DNA from 3 places in the Klebsiella sp. F11 genome. Region 1 is predicted to be linked to each of the others. Evidence: predicted binding sites of a transcription regulator. Region 1 holds the regulator's gene; each other region holds the start of a gene.
What was found. The regulator LexA, encoded in region 1, represses DNA repair genes until DNA is damaged. The targets are predictions, from matches to a motif close to TNCTGTATGTACATACAGNA.
Positions count from the first base shown of each region.

Region 1 (5,723 bases):
GCAGCTTGTTGAACAGATCCTGACGCGCCGGCAGGCGCGGGCCGACGGCGGCCAGGCGCTGGCGGGCGAAGTGCATACGCGCCACGCGGGCCAGCTTCTGGGCAATGGTCTTATCGGTGCCGTGTTCGGACGCCATTCGGCGTAGCGACACCGGCGGCGAGAAGCGCACGAAGCTGTCGCGGCCGAGCCACAGCACGGCGAAGAATTTCTGAATGCCGTTAAGCATGCGCAGCGGCGGATTGACCTCGCCCTTTTCGCGTCCGGGCGCACGACCAAACATCACTGAAACCGGCACCATTTGCACGTCGAGGTCAGGGTGGTTGCGGTGCAGATCGAGGTAGTCGTGGAACAGCTTGATGGACTCTTCTTTCGGCGTGTAGTAGGTAAAGACGCGCGGGCCGCCGTGGATAAAGACGTAGCGCGGCAGCTGGGTGCCGTCGATTTCCAGCGGTTCGAGCGGATCGGCTAAATCGTGCTCCAGGCACTGCGCGCGCAGCGTCAGCAGGTCTGCCTTCGAGTTATAGGGCAGAACGTACATAATCGGACGCGAGGTATCCAGTCCCAGTTCCTGAGCAGGTTCTGCGGGAATAGACTTGCTTTTTACCAGCAGCCGTAATGGTAAATTCAGTAATTTATAGTAAATTCGTTGCCAGCCGGACATAAACGATGTGAAGCCTCTGGTTAATCATGCAAATGCGCGGCAAGAATAACAGAAAGTGCGCAAAATTTCCGTTGCCACGCGGCAAACGCGTACACTCATTGACGTCATTTACATAAAAAGGTTCTTTTGATGGCCAATAATACCACCGGGTTAACCCGAATCATTAAAGCGGCTGGGTATTCCTGGAAAGGTTTTCGTGCGGCATGGATAAATGAGGCCGCCTTTCGTCAGGAAGGTATCGCCACCGTTATTGCCATTGCGATCGCCTGCTGGTTGGATGTTGACGCCGTTACGCGCGTGCTTTTGATAGGCTCGGTCCTGTTAGTGATGATAGTCGAAATTCTTAATAGCGCGATTGAGGCGGTGGTGGACCGGATCGGCCCTGAGCACCATGAGCTTTCCGGACGGGCGAAGGATATGGGCTCTGCGGCGGTATTTCTGGCGATCGCCATCGCGCTGATCGTCTGGGTGACGCTGCTGTGGGCGCACTATCGCTAAGCCTCCGCAGCATCAGGCCGCCCGGTCGCCCTCCGCGCGGCTTTTTTTGCGCCGCGTGGAGCAGCAGCGCTTCGCCGCAACTTCCTCCGTGCTAACCGGCCGTAGCGGGCGGCAAAAGAAAAGAATCTCCTGATTTTTGTGTGAAATTTGATTCCAAAATCACCGTTAGCTGTATATACTCACAGCATAACTGTATATACACCCAGGGGGCGGGATGAAAGCGTTAACGACCAGGCAGCAAGAGGTGTTTGATCTCATCAGGGATCACATCAGCCAGACGGGCATGCCGCCGACGCGTGCGGAAATTGCTCAGCGCTTGGGGTTCCGTTCTCCAAACGCGGCGGAAGAGCACCTGAAAGCGCTGGCGCGTAAAGGCGCTATCGAGATCGTTTCCGGCGCTTCCCGCGGCATCCGCCTGCTGACTGAAGAAGAGCCCGGCCTGCCGCTGATTGGCCGCGTCGCCGCCGGCGAGCCGCTGCTGGCGCAGCAGCACATCGAAGGCCACTTCCAGGTCGATCCGGCCATGTTCAAGCCGAGCGCCGACTTTCTGCTGCGCGTCAGCGGTATGTCGATGAAAGACATTGGTATTCTGGACGGCGATCTGCTGGCGGTACACAAAACGCAGGACGTGCGTAACGGACAGGTGGTGGTTGCGCGTATCGACGAAGAAGTGACGGTTAAACGCCTGAAAAAGCAGGGTAACGTCGTCGAACTGCTGCCGGAAAACAGCGAGTTTTCACCGATCGTGGTGAACCTGCGCGAGCAAAACTTCACTATTGAAGGACTGGCCGTCGGCGTCATCCGCAACGGCGAGTGGCTGTAACCCTCTGTTCTGACGCAGCATCGTCCGATGCGTGATGCTGCGCTGTCTCTCCTCGCTCAGGCTCTTCTCCATGTTTTTTAACGCTGCTGATAAGGCCCTGTGGCGCCTGGCGCTACCGATGATTTTCTCCAATATCACCGTCCCGCTGCTGGGGCTGGTGGATACGGCGGTTATCGGCCATCTTGATAGCCCGGTTTACCTGGGCGGCGTGGCGGTCGGGGCTACGGCAACCAGCTTTCTGTTCATGCTGCTGCTCTTTCTGCGCATGAGCACCACCGGCCTGACGTCGCAGGCGTTCGGCGCAAAGGATCCCGTTCGCCTGGCGCGCGCGCTGGTGCAGCCGCTTGGACTGGCGCTGGCCGCCGGTCTGCTGATCGTTCTGTTTCGTATGCCGCTCATTAACCTGGCGCTGCATATCGTCGGCGGTAGCGAAGCGGTGCTGGAGCAGGCCCGGCGTTTCCTCGAAATCCGCTGGCTGAGCGCCCCGGCCTCGCTCGCGAACCTGGTGCTGCTGGGCTGGCTGCTGGGCGTCCAGTATGCCCGCGCGCCGGTGATCCTGCTGATTGTCGGCAACCTGCTGAATATCGTCCTCGACCTGTGGCTGGTGATGGGCCTGCACATGAACGTGCAGGGCGCGGCGCTGGCGACGGTGAGCGCCGAATACGCCACCTTTATCATTGGCCTGCTGATGGCGAAACGCGTACTGACGCTGCGCGGCGTGTCGTTCGCTATGCTCAAGGGCGCCTGGCGCGGCGATATCCGGCGGCTGCTGGCCCTGAATCGCGACATTATGCTGCGCTCCCTGCTGCTGCAGTTCTGCTTTGGCGCGGTGACCGTGTTTGGCGCGCGTCTGGGGGGCGATATCGTGGCGGTGAACGCTATTCTGATGACTATGCTCACCTTCACCGCCTATGCGTTAGATGGCTTTGCCTACGCCGTGGAGGCCCACTCCGGGCAGGCCTACGGCGCGCGCGATGGCAGCAGGCTGCTGGAGGTGTGGCGTGCCGCCTGCCGACAATCTGGCATGGTCGCGCTGGCTTTTGCGCTGATCTACAGCGTGGCGGGAGAGCAGATTATCGCCCTGCTGACCTCGATACCCTCGCTCCAGCAGCTCGCCGACCGCTATCTGTTCTGGCAGATGATTCTGCCGGTGATTGGCGTCTGGTGCTATCTGCTGGACGGGATGTTTATCGGCGCGACGCGCGGCAGCGAAATGCGTAACAGCATGGCGGTGGCCGCTGCGGGCTTTGCCTTAACCCTGCTGACTCTGCCGGTGCTCGGTAACCACGGCCTGTGGCTGGCGCTGACGGTGTTCCTGGCGCTGCGGGGCCTGTCGCTGGCGCTGATCTGGCGACGGCACTGGCGGCGCGGAACCTGGTTTTCATAACGCATTCTGTCTTTAATATGGTTAAAGATTCCGAATAATAAAATCAACCCAGCATTCTCATCTATAGTTAACTCTATGTCCGGCACACAGCGGGCTGTTAACTCACCGAACGATGAGGACTGAATCATGAATAAAGACGAAATCGGCGGTAACTGGAAACAGTTAAAAGGTAAAGCAAAAGAGCAGTGGGGCAAGCTTACCGACGATGATATGACCGTCATCGAGGGCAAGCGCGATCAGCTGGTCGGTCGAATCCAGGAGCGTTACGGTTACGCTAAAGATCGGGCGGAGAAAGAGGTGTCCGACTGGGAAAGCAAAAATGACTATCGCTGGTAGCGAGCAAATTTAGAGCGCTAACCCTTTGTTATTGCCTGCCCGAACGCGACAAGGATGTGCGAAATCCCCTGATTCCCGCTGTGGCTAACGCCTCAGCGGGCTTTCTTTTTAATCTGGATCGTGTGGTCATGATGGCAGCGATCCGGCGCGTTACAGGCCTCTACCTCGACGCAGCCCGCGCACAGGCCGTGCGCTTCAATCACGTTATGGCGCAGGGCGAAGCCCATTCTTGCCGCCAGCGTATGCATGATGTCCTCTACGCCTTCCGCGCACTCTTCTGTCACCACCCCGCAGCGATCGCAGATAAACATCGCTGAGCTATGGGTTGGCTGATCGAACAGATGGCACAGCACGTAGCTGTTGGTTGATTCCACCTTGTGCACGAAACCCTGCTCCAGCAGAAACTCCAGCGCCCGATAGACCGTTGGCGGCTTGGCCTGCGGCTCTTTACCGCGCAGGAGATCGAGCAAATCGTAAGCGCTGATCGCTCCCTGCTGCAGGCTCATCAGGCGCAACACTTCCAGGCGCTGCGGAGTCAGGCGCACGCCCCGCTGCGCGCAGAGCTTTTCAGCATGCGCTAACATGTCTTGCGAAGTGGACTTATCCATGAGCATCCTCTGGTTGCGTAACGATGAAGTTGTTACTTTATCACGATCCTGGCAAAACGCCGAGAACCCACGGTTTGTGCTATACCTGATGCATCTCATTTTCGGGAGAAAACGATGAAACGACCTGATTGCATTCGACATTGGCGCGAGCTGGAAGGGCCGGATGACGCCACCTACCCCGACAGCGGCGAGCTCTTTTCCATCGGCGCTCCGCTGGCCCGCGGTCTAAGGCTAAACCGGCTGGGGATCCATCATGAGCGCCTGCCGCCGGGACGGCGCACCTCTTATCCGCATGCGGAAAGCGATGAAGAAGAGTTTATCTACGTGCTGGAGGGGTATCCGGAGGTGTGGATAAACGGCTATCTGTGGAAGCTGGAGCCGGGGGATTGCGTCGGTTTTCCCGCCGGCACCGGGGTATGCCATACCTTTCTGAATAACACCGAGGAGGAGGCGTGCCTGCTGGTGGTGGGCGAAGCGAACAAAAAATTTAACCGGATCTACTATCCGCTAAACCCCGGCTATGCCGCGACGCGTCAGGATCGCTGGGTCGACCATCCGCCGCAGTTCTTCGGCCCTCACGACGGTAAGCCGCGCAGGAAATAGCGTTTTTTCCAGCGCAGGATACGGCCATTGGCGCTATGCGCCTGTGGTTTATCTTTGTGCTATAGTAGCGCCCCTTTTTACCCGGATGCCTATTTATTCGCCATGATGCCAGAATCAACGTCAACCGCTTTTGCTGCCCACCGTTTTTCCATCGCCCCGATGCTCGACTGGACCGACAGGCACTGCCGCTATTTCCTGCGCCAGCTGACGCGCCATACGCTGCTGTACACCGAAATGGTGACCACCGGGGCGATTATTCACGGTAAAGGCGACTACCTGGCCTATAGCGAAGAGGAGCATCCGGTTGCGCTACAGCTGGGCGGTAGCGATCCGGCGGCGCTGGCGCAGTGTGCGAAGCTGGCGGAAGCGCGCGGTTACGATGAGATCAACCTCAACGTCGGCTGTCCGTCTGATCGCGTGCAGAACGGGATGTTTGGCGCCTGCCTGATGGGCAATGCGCAGCTGGTTGCCGACTGCATTAAAGCGATGCGCGACGTGGTGTCGATTCCGGTGACGGTAAAAACCCGCATCGGCATTGATGACCAGGATAGCTATGCGTTCCTGTGCGATTTCATCGAGACCGTCTCCGGGAAGGGCGAATGCGACATGTTTATCATTCACGCCCGTAAAGCCTGGCTCTCCGGCCTGAGCCCAAAAGAGAACCGCGAAATCCCGCCTCTGGACTACCCGCGCGTCTATCAGCTAAAGCGTGATTTTCCGCATCTGACGATGGCGATCAACGGCGGCATCCGCTCGCTGGAAGAGGCGAAGCTGCACCTTGAGCATATGGACGGCGTGATGGTTGGC
Region 1 is NZ_CM160060.1:5,267,337-5,273,059, reverse strand. Features, by position in the region: gene plsB (glycerol-3-phosphate 1-O-acyltransferase PlsB) at 1-661, opposite strand, end outside; gene AC1M2H_RS25905 (diacylglycerol kinase) at 791-1,159, shown strand; gene lexA (transcriptional repressor LexA) at 1,374-1,982, shown strand; gene dinF (MATE family efflux transporter DinF) at 2,053-3,369, shown strand; gene AC1M2H_RS25890 (CsbD family protein) at 3,496-3,705, shown strand; gene zur (zinc uptake transcriptional repressor Zur) at 3,798-4,313, opposite strand; gene AC1M2H_RS25880 (cupin domain-containing protein) at 4,428-4,916, shown strand; gene dusA (tRNA dihydrouridine(20/20a) synthase DusA) at 5,019-5,723, shown strand, end outside.

Region 2 (5,723 bases), 770 kb from region 1:
GCTTTGATTTCTGGATGGGCGAGCTGGGCTTCGGCCCGTTTTTGCAAAGAGTGCGTGACGGAGAGCTGAATAATGGCTGAAACAGGCGATACGCAAGAGATGAAGCGCGTATTGGTGGGGCCGCTGCTGGCCAATAACCCCATTACGCTGCAGGTGCTGGGGGTCTGTTCGGCGCTGGCCGTGACCACTAAGCTGGAAACTGCGCTGGTGATGACCCTCGCGGTCACGCTGGTGACGGCCTTTTCCAGCATGTTTATCTCGATGATCCGCCACCATATTCCCAACAGCGTGCGGATGATCGTGCAGATGACGATCGTCGCCTCGCTGGTGATTGTGGTGGACCAGCTGCTGCGCGCCTTTGCCTATGAGACCTCCCGGCAGCTGTCGGTATTTGTCGGGCTGATCATCACCAACTGCATCGTGATGGGCCGGGCGGAAGGGTACGCCATGAAGTCGCCGCCGCTGGCCAGCTTTATGGACGGTATCGGCAACGGACTGGGATATGGCGCCATTCTGATCGTGGTCGGCTTCCTGCGCGAGCTTATCGGCAGCGGCAAGCTCTTTGGCATAACCGTGCTGGAGACGGTGCAGAACGGCGGCTGGTATCAGCCGAACGGCCTGTTCCTGCTGGCGCCGAGCGCCTTCTTTATTATCGGTTTGCTGATTTGGGCGCTGCGCAGCTGGAAGCCGGAACAGCAGGAAAAGGAGTAAACGATGGCGGCTCACTATATCAGCCTGTTTGTCCGCGCCGTATTCGTTGAAAATATGGCACTGGCCTTCTTCCTCGGGATGTGCACCTTCCTCGCGGTATCGAAAAAGGTCTCCACCGCCTTTGGTCTCGGCCTGACGGTGACCATCGTGCTTGGGCTGGCGGTACCGATCAATAACCTGATCTATAACCTGGTGCTGCGCGACGGGGCGCTGGCGGAGGGCGTCGATTTAAGTTTTCTCAACTTTATTTCCTTTATCGGCGTGATCGCCGCGCTGGTGCAGATCCTCGAGATGATCCTCGATAAGTATTTCCCGGCGTTATACCACGCGCTGGGGATCTTCCTGCCGCTGATTGCCGTGCACTGTGCGATCTTTGGCGGCGTCTCCTTCATGGTGCAGCGTGACTACAACTTCCCGGAATCCATTGTTTATGGCTTCGGTTCCGGTATCGGCTGGACGCTGGCGATTGTCGCCCTGGCGGGCATCCGGGAGAGAATGAAATATGCCAACGTACCTGCCGGCCTGCGCGGGTTAGGGATCACCTTTATTACCACCGGTCTGATGGCGCTGGGCTTTATGTCATTCTCCGGCGTGCAGCTATAAGGGCGGAAAGTATGGAAATTATTCTTGGCGTCATGATGTTCACCCTGATTGTGCTGGTGCTTTCGGGGCTGATTCTCGCCGCGCGTTCAAAGCTGGTCAACGCCGGTGAGGTGGTTATTGAGATCAATAACGAAGCGGATAAACAGATCCGCACATCGGCGGGCGATAAGCTGCTCAATACGCTGTCCAGCAACGGAATCTTTGTCTCCTCCGCCTGCGGCGGCGGCGGTTCCTGCGGCCAGTGTCGGGTGACGGTGAAAGAGGGCGGCGGCGATATCCTGTCGACCGAGCTTTCCCATATCACCAAACGTGAGGCGAAAGAGGGCTGCCGGCTGGCCTGTCAGGTGGCGGTGAAGCAAAACATGAAGATCGAGCTGCCGGAAGAGATCTTCGGGGTCAAAAAATGGCATTGCGAAGTGATCTCCAATGATAACAAAGCGACGTTTATCAAAGAGCTGAAGCTGCGCGTGCCGGACGGCGAAGTTGTACCGTTCCGCGCTGGGGGATATGTCCAGATCGAGTGCCCGTCGCACAAGGTGGCGTATGCTGACTTCGACGTGCCGGATGAGTACCGCGCCGACTGGGATAAGTTTAACCTGTTCCGCTATGTCTCCGAGGTAAAAGAGCCCACCCTGCGCGCCTACTCGATGGCTAACTACCCGGACGAAAAGGGCATGATTATGCTCAACGTGCGTATTGCCACACCGCCGCCGAAGGTGCCGGACGCGCCGCCGGGCATTATGTCTTCCTATATCTGGTCGCTGAAGGCCGGTGATGAGGTGACGATTTCCGGGCCGTTCGGCGAATTTTTTGCCAAAGATACCGACGCTGAAATGGTCTTTATCGGCGGTGGGGCCGGCATGGCGCCGATGCGTTCGCATATTTTCGATCAGCTCAAGCGGCTGTACAGCGGGCGTAAAATCAGCTTCTGGTACGGCGCGCGCTCGCTGCGCGAAATGTTCTACGACGATGAATTCGCACAGCTGGCGCGGGAAAATCCTAACTTTACCTTCCACGTGGCGCTGTCCGATCCGCTGCCGGAAGATAGCTGGAATGGTCATACCGGCTTCATCCACAACGTGCTCTATGAGAACTACCTGCGCGATCATCCGGCGCCGGAGGAGTGCGAGTTTTATATGTGCGGGCCGCCGGTGATGAACGCCGCGGTCATTAAAATGCTGAAAGATCTCGGCGTTGAGGATGAAAACATCTTGCTGGATGACTTTGGAGGCTGATGATGTGGACCCTGTTTCTCGCTACCTTTGTGATTTTCGCCCTGGTTATCCTCGGGATGTCGGTGGGGTATCTGGTGAAGCGCAAAAGCCTGCAGGGGAGCTGCGGCGGGATCGCCTCGCTGGGTCTGGAAAAGGTCTGCGACTGCCCGGAGCCGTGCGACGCGCGCAAAAAGCGTCTGGCGCGGGCAGCGCAGCGCCAGCGGGACCGGATCCTTTAATCACCTCTGGCTAATCCGCTAAACGCCCCGGCGCCGCCGGGGCTTCGCTTCCGCGCATTTTTCCCCCTTCTCTTCTCATTAGACAGAATTGTGCTGTATACTTGTCCAGTGGTCAGTGAGGGCTAGCTATGCGCAAAATCATCCATGTTGATATGGACTGCTTCTTTGCCGCGGTCGAAATGCGCGATAACCCGGCGTTGCGGGATATTCCCATCGCCATCGGCGGCAGCCGGGTCCAGCGGGGGGTCATCAGTACCGCCAACTATCCGGCGCGTAAGTTTGGCGTGCGTAGCGCCATGCCAACGGCGATGGCGCTGAAGCTTTGCCCGCATCTGACGCTGCTGCCGGGGCGCTTTGACGCCTACAAAGAGGCATCGGCCCATATCCGGGAAATTTTCTCGCGCTACACCTCGCTGATTGAACCCCTCTCGCTCGATGAGGCGTTTCTTGACGTGACCGACAGCGTCCACTGCCAGGGCTCGGCGACGCTGATGGCGGAGGAGATCCGCCAGACCATTCAGCGTGAGCTGCAGCTCACCGCCTCCGCCGGCATCGCTCCGGTGAAATTTCTCGCCAAAATCGCCTCCGATATGAATAAACCCAACGGCCAGTTTGTGATTGCGCCGCATCAGGTCGCAGAATTCGTCAGAACCCTGCCGCTGGCGAAAATACCCGGCGTGGGAAAAGTCTCCGCGGCAAAGCTGGAGAATATGGGGCTACGTACCTGCGAAGATGTGCAGAAAAGCGATCTGGCGATGCTGCTCAAGCGCTTTGGCAAATTCGGCCGCATCCTCTGGGAGAGGAGCCAGGGCATCGACGAGCGGGAAATCAACAATACGCGGCAGCGTAAATCGGTGGGCGTCGAGCGTACGCTGGCGGAGGATATTCACCGATGGGGCGACTGTGAGGCGATTATCGAGAACCTCTACCAGGAGCTGGAGCGGCGGCTGATTAAGGTTAAGCCGGATCTGCTGATTGCCCGCCAGGGGGTAAAGCTCAAGTTTAATGATTTTCAGCAAACCACCCAGGAGCACGTCTGGCCGCGGCTGAGTAAAGACGATTTGCTCGCCACGGCCTACAAAGCCTGGCATGAGCGGCGCGGCGGCCGCGGGGTGCGGCTGGTGGGGCTGCACGTTACGTTACTCGATCCCCAGCTGGAGCGGCAGCTGGTTCTGGGACTATAGCGATGCTGCAGATTAGAGACTACCGGGATGACGATTTTTCCGCGCTGTGCGCCATCTTCCTGCGTGCGGTTCGGCAGACCGCCAGCCGCGACTATTCGCCGCGGCAAATCGCCGCCTGGGCGCAGGTCGACGAGGACCGCTGGCGGCAAAAAATGCGCGACTCCCGGGTGCTGGTGGCGGAGATTGAGCGGCAGCCGGTCGGCTTTATTAGCGCCATCGGCGGCGATATCGATCTCCTGTTTGTCGCGCCCGAACGCGCCCGTCAGGGAGTTGCTGGGGCGCTGCTCGCCGAGCTGTTCAGGCAAATTCCGCGAGGGACGCTGCGGGTGGAGGCCAGCATCACGGCAAAAGCCTGCTTTATGCGTCATGGCTTCACGGTCATAGCAGAGCAGCAGGTAGTCGCGCGCGGGGAGACGTTTACTAATTATCGCATGGAGAAGGTGAGGTAGGTACTGGCTTTCGCCGGGGTTAGATTTGCGGGCGACGAGGCCGCCGCCCGCATCCGGGAGAACCCGGAGAGATCAAATCCGTAGCTGGCCGCTTATTTTGCCGGAATCGCTTTCAGCAGTTCAGTCAGCAGCGTCCAGTACTGGCCAACGCTTTCGATATGCACCTGCTCATCCGGAGAGTGCGGCCCGGTAATGGTCGGCCCAATAGAAACCATATCCATATCCGGGTACGGCTTCTTGAACAGCCCGCACTCCAGGCCGGCGTGAATAATCTGGATATTCGGCGTTTTATTAAACAGACGCTGATAGGTTTCGCGGACCAGATGCATCACCGGCGAGTTTGCATCCGGCTGCCAGCCCGGGTAGGCGCCCCTGGCTTCGGTTTTCGCTCCCGCCAGCTTGCCTAACGAGTCCAGCATGCTGACGACGTAGTCTTTGCCGCTGTCGATCAGGGAGCGGATCAGGCAGTGGATTTCGACGTTATCATCGGTCATGGTGACCACGCCGACGTTGAGGGAGGTTTCGACCACGCCCTTCGCCACGTCGGAGTTACGGATCACGCCGTTTGGCGTCGCGTTCAGCAGACGAACAAAGCCGTCACGGGATTGCGCCGTTAGCGCCGCTTTATCATTAGCGGCCGCATCCAGCAACAGCACCAGATTCTTCTCTTTTACCGCCAGCTCGTTTTTAAGGATCGCCTCGTAGGCGCTGACCTGCGCCTTCAGTGCATCGACTTTCTCTGCCGCGACGGCAACGGTGGCGAAGGCTTCACGCGGAATGGCGTTGCGCAGGGTGCCGCCGTTGAAATCGACCAGGCGCAGATCCAGCTCGACGGCGTGAGCGGCGAGGAAGCGGGCCAGCAGCTTGTTGGCATTCCCCAGGCCGACGTGAATTTCACCGCCGGAGTGGCCGCCTTTCAGCCCTTTTAGCGTCAGCTTAAAGCTGTGGAAACCGGCCGGGATCGCTTCGCGCGCCAGCGGCAGGTTGGAGGTGAAGTCGATACCGCCGGCGCAACCCATATAGATTTCGCCTTCTTCTTCCGAGTCGGTATTAATCAGGATATCGGCCTGCAGCCAGTTGGCCTGTAGGCCAAACGCGCCGTCCATACCGGCTTCTTCGGTCATGGTCAGCAGCACTTCCAGCGGACCGTGTTCGACAGAGTCATCGGCCAGCACCGCCAGAGCGGAAGCCATGCCGATGCCGTTATCCGCGCCCAGGGTGGTCCCGCGGGCCTTGACCCACGCACCGTCGATATACGGCTGAATCGGATCTTTAGTAAAGTCGTGAACGGTATCGTTGTTTTTCTGCGGCACCATATCGAGG
Region 2 is NZ_CM160060.1:4,493,239-4,498,961, reverse strand. Features, by position in the region: gene AC1M2H_RS22200 (Na(+)-translocating NADH-quinone reductase subunit C) at 1-80, shown strand, start outside; gene AC1M2H_RS22195 (NADH:ubiquinone reductase (Na(+)-transporting) subunit D) at 73-711, shown strand; gene nqrE (NADH:ubiquinone reductase (Na(+)-transporting) subunit E) at 715-1,314, shown strand; gene nqrF (NADH:ubiquinone reductase (Na(+)-transporting) subunit F) at 1,326-2,549, shown strand; gene nqrM ((Na+)-NQR maturation NqrM) at 2,552-2,767, shown strand; gene dinB (DNA polymerase IV) at 2,896-3,951, shown strand; gene AC1M2H_RS22170 (GNAT family N-acetyltransferase) at 3,957-4,400, shown strand; gene pepD (cytosol nonspecific dipeptidase) at 4,493-5,723, opposite strand, start outside.
Region 2: a site for LexA is predicted at 2,859-2,878, ahead of dinB (DNA polymerase IV). Genes of this name have one in related genera too.

Region 3 (5,723 bases), 2.1 Mb from region 1:
TTCGTTATCCCACCGTGAATCGGTAATGGCGCGGTTCTCCACGCCATTACCGCCTGCCAGCGCTGGCGTTTTACTCAAGGGATTACTGCCGCAGCACTTCGGCAAATTTCGCCAGCCACTGCGGGTGCGCGGGCCAGGCGGGAGCGGTGACCAGGTTGCCGTCAGCGTGCGCCTGATCGATGCCGATATCGGCATAGTGTCCGCCGCTAAGTCGGACTTCCGGAGCGCAGGCCGGATAGGCGCTGCAGGTACGCCCTTTTAGCACTCCGGCCGCGGCCAGCAGCTGCGGGCCGTGGCAAACGGCGGCAATCGGCTTGCCCGCGCGGTCAAACGCCTGCACCAGCTTGAGCACCTCCTCATTCAGGCGCAGGTATTCAGGCGCCCGCCCGCCGGGGATCAGCAGCGCGTCGTAGTCTTGTTCTTTCGCGGCGGCAAAATCGGCGTTAAGCACGAAGCGGTGGCCGGGTTTTTCGCTATAGGTCTGGGCGCCGTCAAAATCGTGGATCGCCGTCATGATATAGTCGCCTTTGGCTTTATCAGGGCACACCGCGTCAACCTGATGACCAATCATCTGCAGCGCCTGAAACGGCACCATCGTTTCGTAATCTTCGGCGTAATCGCCGACCAGCATCAGAATCTTCTTGCTCATCATCACCACTCCTGCACGAATAAAGGTGTCTAAGATATAGCCTGGTGGAGGAGGGAATGCGAACCGTCAATCTCTGCCCTGGGAGCTCGATTCCATCCGGCGACGGTTGATTTCTGACCTGTTGCTCGCGGATGCGACATTCCGCCATATTTTTGCCATCTCATGGTAATGAAAACGGTTGCTTACTGGTTTCATAGAGTCCTTAGCATGACCCATAATATTAATTGATAGATAAAGGGACGTTGTGAACGTTGCTGAAACCGGTGCTACTCTGTTATGGCTTGTTGGTGTGATTGTGGTTATTTTTGCTATAGATCTGAAATTTAAGCGTAAATATCGGCGCAAGAACAAGAAGAAGTAGGATTTGCCGGCTATTTTCACGGCCAGCGCGTCAGCGCTCGCGGACGATAAATCGTGGAGATGCCGCGGCCCTGAAAAGGAGGATTGCGCGCCAGCGGCGGTAAGGGCAAGGTGCGCAATATGCTTTTTCTGCACAGGAGAGGGTGGCGGTACGGCAAAACGATTATCGCTGACGTGTGGTAGATAGCATCAGCGATAGAGAGTCCTGGAGGTTCGCTAACGGCCCGAAGGGTAATCAGAATTCGTCGGGGTTATTGGATACGGCGATGCCAACTTTTGCCAGGCTCAATGCCAACAGGCTAAGTACGGCCAGCGTTGTTACAACAATCATAAGTGTGGTCACAGCAATCTCGATAGTTTAATACTGACAGTGGTCAGACTACGTACCTGAGCAATAGTTCCATAAATAAGCGGAATTCGTTCGGGATGCGCTGGCCTGACGTTACGCATAATAATATATTGCGCCGCCCTAAGCCGGGGATGCGCAATAATTCTGGTTATTCAAGGTATTGCAAATAGATGTCGTTTAAGGACGGTCCGTGCGATCGCGCAGCGGCGTGGGTTAAAGAGACTAAACGCGCGTTCGTTCCCTGACTTTACTGCCGTTAGCGTCTTTTTTTGAAAGTAAATTTTTGTTTCTTGCGATCCCCTATATACGAAATAAGAGAAAAAACAGCGACCAGGAGTAGCGCGACCGCCAGTGCCAGAAAAAGAAAATTCGCCATACGCATTTATTCCCCGAGAAATTTATGGATATTCTTGCTTTTATGCGAAGAAATTTACTCTCGCCTTAAGAAAAATCCTAATGAAATATTTTGCATAGTTATAAGAAAAGTTTTTTAAATGATATTTATGTATTGATTTTGGTGTTTAATGTCGATAAATGCGCTTAACTTTAGAATAATATTTCAATGAATTATCGATATTTTGCTTAAAGATGCTGAGAGAGATTTGGGTTGTTCGGGCCAGTAGCGAGCATCATCCGCTCCGCGTTGATGAACTAACTAACTGAAACAAATTAGAAACATGGGGTCATCTTTGGATGAGCCGCGCAGGAGAGGAAAAACGTGCCGCCGAGCGATGACGCCTGCCGTACCCCGCTGAGCGTTGCCTGCGTTTTTGCGGCAAACCGTTGCAAAAAATGGCTATGGGCAGGACGGGAGCCATTCCCCGGCCGCCATGGCTAGGTTAATCTGCAGGGCATCTCACTTTATTCAGGCTATGAATATGAAATTGCGTACTATTCAGGGAGTGTGTTTCTGCCTGGCATTGGCGCAGCCCCTTGTTTCCCTGGCTTCAGATGACAGAAATCAGCCCGGCAGCGATTTAAACGATGGCGTTGAAACTTTCAGCATTAGCTGTTTTGGAATGCCGCAGCAGACCACGATCGATATTAATGAGTGCATGGCAAAGAAACTCGCGCAGATCGGCTGGGTGAAGGATAAATATCTGGCGACGGCCGCGAAAAGAATAGCGCAGGACGGCAGGGACGATCCGGCTCGGTTACAGAAAACGCTGTCGGCATTTAATGATGAAGGTCAAGCCTGGGATAATTTAATTGATAAGGCGTCTACTGCGGCCGGGATCGATGCTGAAGGCGGTACGCGGCGCGGGGCTATGATGGCTTTACGCCAGGAAGAGCTTATTGAGCTGCAGGTTCATGATATCTGGCAGCACTGGCTGCGCTTTGAGGACTCAACGCCGCCGATTTTGCCGGAGCCTAAATTTAAGTCTGGCGAGTAGGCGGGCGTATTTAAACGGCTGGCGAGCAGCGCCGGTAGCCGGGAAAATAGCTGCAGGGGAAATTGATGTCCAGGGAGCGGTATTGCTCAATGCTAACGCCGGTCCCTGAAAAGCCCGCCGTTGATATCAACGCTGCGGCCCGGCTTATTCGTCTGCGGTCATCCACATATCCGCTTCTTCAAACATCTCCTGAACGACGCGGCCGATCTGCTCTTTTTCATGCTTACTGGCATCCGTATTGATTGCCGGCAGCGTCATCATCGGCTTTACGCGAACGTCGGCCTCGGGAAAAATGCGGTGAATACGTTTCGTGAGTTCAGCCATAATGGTCTCTTTGGCTCCGGCTAACCCTTCAAAATTTCTTTTGTCATAAACCAGTTCTACAAACATGCTTCGGCTCCTGTAACGGTAGGCAGTAGTTATACTGTTTTTTTGTACAGTGTCAAGGCGAGAGGGAGAACAGCGCGCGTTTTCCGCCTCGCCGGCCGGCCAGCATGGGGCTTTCACGTAATGAGCGGCGGTCGTTTATCCCGCCACGCAACGACGTTTAATCGACGTTGTTGAAATAGTCGCGCGCAGCCGCCTCGACCTTCTGCGCATCAATCCCCGTTTTCTCAGTAATCAACTCGATGAACTGCCTGAACTTGTCGGTCATTACGTTGCCGCCATCCCAGTGGGCAACGTAGAAACGGCACTGATAGCGATAAAAGTGGAGGGTGGTATCTCCCAGCGTGTAGTACATAAGAATCTCCCGTTCAGTATGTCGGACGAATCGCCATAGCTTGCGATATGGCACCTCACCATAACGCGCTGCTTACGGCCTCTATCCTGCTACGAATTACGTGAGTTTTCCAGAGACGCCTTATTTTTAACGCCGCAGAGCACGGTGAGCCGCGCGTTCGGCTAAATATGGCGGAACTTCAAGACCTTCGCGATAGGGTGGCATAAGCGGCTTGCCTAACCCGAATGATTTAATAATACTGTATATAAACACAGTAATTATGCCAGGTGAGTTTATGTTGACGTTCTACAAGCCGGTTGAGCCGTCGTCACGGTTTTTGGTGCCGCTGTTTCGCGATCTTGTACCCTGCGGGTTTCCCAGCCCGGCCCAGGATTATGTCGAAGATACGCTCGATTTGAACAAGCTGGCCATCAGGCATCCAAATGCGACCTACTTTGTCAGGGTGAGCGGCGATTCAATGACGGACGCCGGAATTGACGATGGCGACCTGCTGGTGGTCGATCGCTCGCTGACCGCCGAGCACGGCGATATTGTGATTGCCGCCGTTGCCGGCGAGTTTACCGTAAAGCAGCTGCAAACCCGACCGTTCCTTCAGCTCATGCCGCGTAACCTCAACTACTCTCCTGTCGTCTGCCAGCCGGGAGAGGAGCTGCAAATATTTGGCGTGGTCACCTTCAGCTTAAAATCACACCGCCATGTTCGCGCTTGTTGATGTCAACAGCTTCTACGCCTCCTGCGAAGCGGTTTTCCGGCCGGACCTGCAGGGAAAAGCGGTGGTGGTGGTCTCAAATAACGATGGCTGTATTATTTCACGTTCGGCGCAGGCAAAGGCGCTGGGCATCCCCATGGGCGCGCCTTATTTCAAAATTAAGGATGATTTGCAGCGTTTGCAGGTGGCGGTTTTTAGCTCGAACTACGCGCTCTATGCCGATCTCAGCCACCGGGTCATGCAGACGCTGGCGGAGATGACGCCGGGGATTGAAATATACTCCATCGATGAGGCCTTTGTTCATTTAGCCGGTATCTCCGGCTATATGCCGCTTGAGACATTTGGCCAGCAAATGCGCGATCGGGTCCTGAAGCATACCGGGCTCACGGTGGGGGTTGGCATCGCGCCGACCAAAACGCTCGCCAAGTTGGCTAATTTCGCGGCTAAAAAGTGGCGCCAAACCGGCGGCGTTGTCGAACTATCGCATCGCGATCGCCAGCGCCGGCTGCTCGCTCTGGTGCCGGTGCATGAAGTGTGGGGCGTGGGCCGGCGGATCGCAAAAAAGCTGGAGCTGATGGGCATCGAAAACGCTCTGCAGCTTGCCGACAGCTCGACCTGGGTGATGCGTAAGCACTTTAACGTCGTGCTGGAGCGCACGGTGCGCGAGCTGCGGGGGGAATCCTGTCTGCAGGTGGATGAGTTTGCGCCGGCCAAACAGCAGATTATCTGTAGCCGTTCCTTTAGCCACCGCATTACCCAATATAGCGATATGCATCAGGCGGTTTGCGCCTATGCTGAGCGCGCGGCGGAAAAGCTCAGGGCCGAGAAGCAGCGCTGCTGCGTGGTCAGCGTCTTTATGCGCACCAGCCCGCACGCCGAAAACGAAGCCTTCTACGCTCCCCAGGCCAGCGGCCGACTGGCAACGCCATCTGACGATACCCGGGATATTATTCGCGTCGCGATCCATGCGCTGGAGAGAGTGTGGAAGGAGGGCTTTCGCTATATGAAGGCCGGCATCATGCTGAGCGATTTCTTCAGCCAGGGCGTGGCGCAGCTCAATTTGTTTGATGAGTATCAGCCGCGGGCGAATAGCGCCGCGCTGATGCAGGTGGTGGATAGCCTGAACCGCTCGGGGCGCGGCAGCGTGTGGTTTGCCGGGCAGGGGATTCAAAAAAGCTGGACGATGAAGCGTGAGATGCTATCGCCCGGCTATACGACCCGCTACGCCGATTTGCCCGTCGTTAAATAGGTCGCCTGCGCCACCGCGGCAAGCGATCTGCCGCCGGAACGTACGGAACGAGCGTAAACGATGACCTTTGAAAGCGACGCCCCGAGTGAAGGCCGGGAGAAGGGCGTGGCCTGCGCAGCCGCAGGCCACGTTAATGTGAGGCTTACTTCAGCGCGGCCAGCTCGTCGGCGGTCAGCTCCAGCGTCTGCAGGGTGCCGGTTTCGGCGGAGCGAACGGCGGCCTCCAGCACCGCCATCACGGCGAGCGCCTGCAGCGGCTGTACCGGGTTTTC
Region 3 is NZ_CM160060.1:3,137,328-3,143,050, reverse strand. Features, by position in the region: gene AC1M2H_RS15575 (DJ-1/PfpI family protein) at 83-649, opposite strand; gene AC1M2H_RS15570 (YnaM/YnfT family protein) at 1,245-1,340, opposite strand; gene AC1M2H_RS15565 (small membrane protein) at 1,615-1,734, opposite strand; gene AC1M2H_RS15560 (hypothetical protein) at 2,237-2,752, shown strand; gene AC1M2H_RS15555 (DinI-like family protein) at 2,897-3,142, opposite strand; gene AC1M2H_RS15550 (hypothetical protein) at 3,300-3,494, opposite strand; gene umuD (translesion error-prone DNA polymerase V autoproteolytic subunit) at 3,769-4,206, shown strand; gene umuC (translesion error-prone DNA polymerase V subunit UmuC) at 4,190-5,452, shown strand; gene AC1M2H_RS15535 (oxidoreductase) at 5,595-5,723, opposite strand, start outside.
Region 3: a site for LexA is predicted at 3,175-3,194, ahead of AC1M2H_RS15555 (DinI-like family protein). Genes of this name have one in related genera too.